2 regions of the Thiorhodovibrio litoralis genome follow, and region 2 is predicted to be linked to the other one. Evidence: predicted binding sites of a transcription regulator. Region 2 holds the regulator's gene; the other holds the start of a gene.
What was found. Region 2 encodes FNR, which switches genes on or off when oxygen is low (the NO sensors DNR and NnrR bind a similar motif). Its sites were predicted from a motif close to TTGATNTANATCAA; they were not measured.
Positions count from the first base shown of each region.

Region 1 (3,413 bases), 2.7 Mb from region 2:
TCTGCTAAAGCTGATGGGCGGCTCCCTGTGCATTGGCAGCCAGCCGGGTATCGGCACCGAGTTCACGCTCTCCATTCCCTTTGCCCGGGCGGCAGCGCCAGCCAGCACCGCCCCGCAGGCCGACGCCGTGACAGCGGACCCGCTGCAGGGACTGCGGGTGCTGGTCACCGATGACGAGGCGGTCAATCGGCTGGTGGCGAAGAAGCTGCTTGAGAAAGCCGGCTGTCAGATTCATGCCGTCAGTGACGGCTACCAGGCACTCGATGCGCTGCGCGAGCAGCACTTCGACCTGCTGCTGCTCGACGTGCGCATGCCGGGCATGGATGGCATCGCCACCACCGCGGCCATCCGCGCCGGTGAGGCGGGCGAACACAACCGCCTGCTGCCCATCGTCGCCCTGACCGCCCATGCGATGAGCGGTGATCGCGAGCGCTTCCTCGGCGCCGGCATGGATGCCTATGCCGCCAAGCCAATCGATCTCGCGCAGCTGCGCGAAGCCATGGCCGTCGCGCTTGAGGCGCAACCGGGGCACGCCGCTAGCAACAGCTGGTAATCAGAGCGGATGACAAGAGGCTTGCCGTCTCTTACCTATCCGGGAAAATCTGGAATATTCTGACGCGATGTCCCGCCCCATTCGTGCCCAGGTCAATCTTGCGGCAATTCAGCACAACCATCGCCTGGCGCGACAACTCGCCGGTGGCGCCCGTGTCGTGGCGGTCATCAAGGCCAATGCCTACGGGCATGGGGCCGTCACGGTCGCGCGCGCGCTGGCAGCGGAGGCGGATGCCTTTGCCGTCGCCTGCAGCGAGGAGGCGTTGGAGCTGCGCGAGTCGGGCATCCACAATCCAATCCTGCTGCTTGAGGGCATTTTCGACCCCGTCGAGTTGGAGACGCTTGAGCGCCTGGCGCTGATGACGGTGGTGCATGACCAGCGCCAGCTCCAGTGGCTGCTGAACGCCCGCCCGCGCCAGCCGCTGCGGGTCTGGCTGAAGGTCGACACCGGCATGCACCGGCTCGGACTCGCCCCCGAGCAGGCCGTCGCAGCCTATCGCCAGCTTGCCAGTTGCCCGCATGTCGGGGAACTGGTGCTGATGAGCCATTTCGCTCGCGCCGACGAGGCCGATCCGGCACCGACCGACCGGCAGCTCGCGCGCTTCGCATCCTTGTCTGACACGGCCGCCGGACCCCGCAGCCTGGCCAATTCCGCCGCCATTCTCACGCGCCCTGACACCCACGCGGATTGGGTGCGCCCGGGAATCATGCTCTATGGGCTAAGCCCGCTGGAGCAGGGGCATCCGCATGCTGATGCCCTGCAACCGGCCATGTGCTTTGAATCTGAGCTGACTGCGGTGCGCGAGCTGCCTGCGGGTGCAGCCATCGGCTATGGCGGGCGCTTCGTGTGCCAGCGTCCGACTCGCGTCGGCGTGGTCGCGGCCGGCTATGCAGACGGCTATCCGCGCCACGCCCCTGACGGAACGCCTGTCGCCGTCAATGGCCAGCGCACCCGTTTGATCGGCCGCGTCTCAATGGACATGCTTACCGTCGACCTGACCGATCAGCCCCAAGCCAAGCCCGGCGATCCCGTCGAGCTCTGGGGCAACCTGGTCAGCGCCAATGAAGTCGCCGCCGCCAGCGGCACCATCAGCTATGAGCTGCTCACCGGGCTCTCGCGCCGGGTGCCGTTGCGCTACCCCGCAGTGCTCTCTTGATAGCGTCATAGCGGTGCATTAATTGATCCAGATCATGTTTTCGCGATTTTGGCGTCATTACAACATTCACAATATCTAGTGTCTTCTATACTCTGTAACACAATATCTTGTGCCTTAGCCTGAGAGGACGCCTCATGGCGCATTCCCAATCCAGCCTCGCCAGCCTGCCGCGGCGCGTGCTTAAGCGCGACGGGGAGGAAGTGCCATTCGCGTCCGCGCGGATTGAGTCGGCGATCCTGCGCGCCGGGCGCGCGAGCGGGGAGTTTGATGAGCTCGAGGCCGGCCTGCTGACCGCCCAGGTGGTCAAGGTATTGGCGCACCGCTTCGATAACGGGCGCGTTCCGGATATCGAGGACATCCAGGATGTCGTCGAGCAGACTCTGATCAGCGCCAATCATTTCGAGACCGCGCGATCATACATCGTCTATCGCGAGCAGCATCGCAAACTGCGCCACGACCATCGCACCCTGGTCGATGTCGCGGGCTCCATCAATGAATACCTCGACCGCTCCGACTGGCGCGTCTCAGCCAACGCCAACCAGGGCTATTCTCTCGGCGGGCTGATCCTGAACACCTCGGGCAAGATGATCGCCAATTATTGGCTCAGCCACGTCTATACGCCCGAGATCGGCCAGCCGCACCGCGACGGCGATTATCACATCCATGATCTCGACATGCTCTCCGGCTACTGCGCCGGCTGGTCGCTGCGCACCTTGCTCAACGAGGGGCTGAACGGCGTCCCCGGCCGGGTCGAGGCCGGCGCGCCTAAGCACATGTCCTCGGCCATCGGCCAGATCGTCAATTTTCTCGGTACCCTGCAGAACGAATGGGCCGGTGCCCAGGCGTTCTCGAGCTTCGATACCTATCTTGCGCCCTTCGTGCGGGTGGACCAGCTTGACTACAGCCGTGTGCGCCAGTACATCCAGGAGCTGATCTACAACCTGAATGTTCCCTCGCGCTGGGGTACTCAGACACCCTTCACCAATCTCACCTTCGACTGGGTCTGCCCGGAAGATTTGCGCGACCAGGTGCCCCTGATTGGCGGCGTCGAGCAGTCTTTCACCTATGGTGAACTGCAAGCCGAGATGGACATGATCAACCGCGCTTACATCGAGGTGATGACCGCGGGCGATGCGAAGGGCCGAATTTTTACCTTCCCGATTCCGACCTACAACATCACGCCGGATTTTATCTGGGACAGCGAGAATGCCGAGCGGCTGTTTGAGATGACAGCCAAGTACGGGCTGCCCTACTTCCAGAACTTTATCAACTCCGAGCTCACCCCCAACATGGTGCGTTCCATGTGCTGCCGGCTGCAGCTCGACCTGCGCGAGCTGCTCAAGCGCGGCAACGGGCTGTTCGGCTCGGCCGAGCAGACCGGGTCGCTCGGGGTGGTCACCATCAACTGCGCGCGCCTAGGTTATCTGAGCAAGGGCAACGAAGACGATCTGTTCGGGCGCCTGGACCACCTGCTGCAGCTAGCGCGTCATAGCCTTGAGCTCAAGCGAAAGGTTATCCAGCGCCATCTCGATGCCGGGCTCTTCCCTTATTCAAAGCGCTACCTGGGCACTCTGCGCAATCATTTCTCGACCATCGGCGTGAATGGCTTAAACGAGATGATCCGCAACTTCACTGCCGACTCGCAGGACATCACGAGCGAGTGGGGCCGCGAGTTTGCCAGCCGTTTTCTCGATCATGTGCGCG
Region 1 covers NZ_CP121473.1:369,434-372,846, forward strand. The annotation lists gene Thiosp_RS01740 (PAS domain S-box protein) at 1-553, shown strand, start outside; gene alr (alanine racemase) at 621-1,709, shown strand; gene Thiosp_RS01750 (ribonucleoside triphosphate reductase) at 1,844-3,413, shown strand, end outside.
Region 1: a site for FNR is predicted at 1,732-1,745, ahead of Thiosp_RS01750 (ribonucleoside triphosphate reductase). Genes of this name have one in related genera too.

Region 2 (3,413 bases):
AGCACCACGCCGTAGAAAAACAGCAGAGTGTCCCATTCGGCGCGCGCCACTTTGTTAAAGAAGTTAAAGGGGATGCTGTCGACGATGTTTCCGGCACGCACGGTCGCGAGCTCACCGGTGCGATTGAGGTAGTAGCCGAAAAAGCCCAGGTAGGCCAGCCCGGTCATCATGCCCAGCACCGGCGGCAGATGGTAGTAGTTGTGGAAGCTCACCGCCGTGGCGATGGTTGCCATGAACAGCAGCACAACGCGGATGGCACCGCGTTTCATGCGCACGCGCTCGTCGCTGGCGGCGGGCTTGATGTTGGGAATTTCCTTGTGCATGAACCAGGCCGGCACCAAAAAGCTGATCAACGATGGAATGAACAAGCGGAAGAATTCGGCGAAGGGCACAAGGCCTTTCTGCCATACCATCAGGGTTGTGATGTCTCCGAACGGGCTAAAGGCACCGCCCGAGTTGGCGGCGATGACGATATTGATGCAAGCCAAGCCGACAAACTTCGGATTGTCCGCGCCGACCGCCATCACCACCGCGCACATCAGCAGTGCCGTGGTCAGATTGTCCGCCACCGGCGAGATGAGAAAGGCCATGAAGCCGGTCATCCAAAATAAAGTGCGGTAGCTAAAGCCCATGCGCAGCAGCCAGGAGCGCAAGGCGTCGAAGACGAGGCGCTCCTCCATGGTGTTGATATAGGTCATGGCGGCGAGCAGGAAGAGAAACAGCTCGCCATACTCCATGATGTTGTGCCGCACCGCTTCGGCCGGCGCATGTGACGAGCCATGGTGGGTGGAATAGTAGTAAGCCACCAGCAGCCAGATGAGGCCCGCCGCTAGCATGACCGGCTTGGATTTGGGGAGATGGGTGAACTCCTCGGTCATCACCAGGCCATAGGCGACGACAAAAATCAGCAGCGAGGTGAAGCCGACCCAGGTGGTGGTCAGATCCAGATGCGCGGCGCCAGACTCGGATGCCAGCAGAGCGCCGGAGAAGAACAACAGCAAGGTCGCCAACAGTGCAGTCGGGATGCTGATGGCCGGTCGCCCGATGCCGGGGAGGGCAGGTAGAAACCGCGAGGGCCGATTGCGAAGCTCGTGCATAACGAAAAACCCTGAGAAAAAACCGCAAATTTTAGCTGGTTTCGCGACAGCTTGTTTGGTTGCGCGCAATGCCGGCGAGATCCTCGAGCCTTGGCATGTTGCGAACTTGAACATGCTTGCGGTCGACATCCAGCAGGCGTTCGTCCTGAAAGCGGGTAAAGAGCCGGCTGACGGTCTCGACTGCCAGACCGAGGTAGTTGCCGATTTCATGGCGCGACATGCTCAGGTGGAAATCCGTTGTCGAAAGGCCCCGTTTCCCGAGTCGTTGCGACAGGCTCACCAGAAACGCAGCCAGGCGCTCCTCGGCATTGCGTTTGCCAAGCAGCATCAGCAGTTCGGATTCCTCGACGATCTCTTTGCTCAACAGCCGATAGAGCTGATGTTGCAGCGAGGGCAGGGTGGCGGCCAGTTCCTCAAGCCGCTTGAAGGGAACTTCGCAAATCGCCGAGGTCTCGAGAACCCGTGCCGAGCAAGAGTGAAAGTCCTGATCGATCGCATCCAGGCCGATTAGCTCGCCCGGCAGGTGGAAGCCGAGCACTTGTTCTCCGCCCTCAGGGCTTGGCGTATAGGTCTTGACCGATCCGGTCTTAACCACGAACAGCGACTGAAAACGTTCGCCGCCCTGAAAAATGTGTTCGCCACGATGCAGAGGGCGCGAGCGCTTGACCACGCTCTCCAGTCGTTCGACATCCTCGCTCGCCAGACCCATCGGCAAACAGAGCGCGTTGAGCGAGCAGTTGCGACAAGCCACCCGGATATTTTCAAACGAGATAATCTTTTCCTGACTCAAAGCGCTCCACTCCGTCTCGATTTTTTGCCATTGTGCAGCTGTCATTGACGGAGATCAAGAGACGCGAGCTGATCGACGCGCCGAATCAGCCGCCAGGGCATGCGCCAAACCATCCGGGTGCGCGCATTTGGCAGGTCAAAAATGGCGGGCAAAAAAAAAGCCGCGCCCACAGGGCGCGGCCTCATGCATCAAGCAAATGACTGCCTGAAGCGCCAGCTCGCGAGCGGTCTGCTCGCGAGAGGGCAGGTCAAGTCAACTTACTTGGACTCACCGCTGTTTGCCGGAGCGGCAGGAGCCGGCGCGCCATAGGGAGCACCGTAAGGAGCCGGAGGCGCATAGCCATAGCCCGGGCCGTAGCCGCCGCCGTAGGGTTGGCCATAGCCATAGGGGGCGTAGCCGTAGCCATAGTTGTCACGGCCATAGCCGTAACCGCGACCGCGACCATAACCGCGACCACCGCCACCGCCGGACATGCTGAAGTCCATGTTGCCATAACCGTCACCGAACATGTCACCGAGGCCATCGCCCCAGCCGTTGTTGTTGTAGCCGCCAGGGCCACCCCAACCGGGACCCCACCAAGCCTGCGCGGTACCCATCGAGAACGCAGCTGCGCCTACAATTGCTGCAGCGCCAAGCACTTTTGAAAACTTTCTCATTGTCTCTCTCCTGAATGGTTACGTCTTGCGGGATAAGCGGTTTATGTCACAACGAAACCGGGACTGCTTAAACGACCCAGGCTTTCTTGCCAAGGTTGGTCGCGTGGGCCGAGCCGTTGTCGTCAGTTGGCTCTTGCCCGTCCGACCGCTCCCGCGGCCCCGAGTTGCGTATTCGCCAAAGCGAATGGTCCCCGAGTATACGTGCAGGTTCCGAACTTGTGAAGTACCGTTCATGTCCCGTTGGCAAAAGTTTGCAATGCCAATTGTCACGAGGATGCCAAGGAGTGGCCGCGCGACATCGCTGCGCCCACGGGCGAAAACCCAGCACTAGCGGGCACTGCCGGGGCCCTTGCGCAGCGTGCGCGAAACGCGGGATTGAAATCGGGGCAGGCGAATATTGTGCTTGCTTTTCCGCGCTATTCGCGTATGGTGCACCCCAAGATGCAGCGCCCTCCGGTAGGTGCTGCCCGCTCTCACGGATGTCCGCCTTACCGCCCGCCCGTTGATCGCACACCTTAGGCACTACAAGTTCGCCAACGTTATTACCCCGACGCCTATACCGGCCCAGCCTGAATTCTGGGTAGGCCACCCAGATATCTTCAGGAGTTTCCATGTCATTTTCCGACCTCGGCCTGTCGGCCGAACTGCTGCGCGCTGTCGAAGCGCAAGGCTATACCCAGCCCACACCGATTCAACGTCAGGCCATCCCGGCTGTCCTCGACGGTCGCGATGTAATGGCCGGCGCCCAGACCGGCACCGGCAAGACGGCCGCCTTCACCTTGCCGCTGTTGCAACGCCTGAGCGAAAGCTCCCAGCCGACCACACAAGACTCCTCAGGCCGCGGCGCGCCCCGCTCACGCAGGCCGCGCG
Region 2 covers NZ_CP121473.1:3,134,133-3,137,545, reverse strand. The annotation lists gene nhaD (sodium:proton antiporter NhaD) at 1-1,097, opposite strand, end outside; gene fnr (fumarate/nitrate reduction transcriptional regulator Fnr) at 1,129-1,887, opposite strand; gene Thiosp_RS13915 (sulfur globule family protein) at 2,145-2,543, opposite strand; gene Thiosp_RS13910 (DEAD/DEAH box helicase) at 3,155-3,413, shown strand, end outside.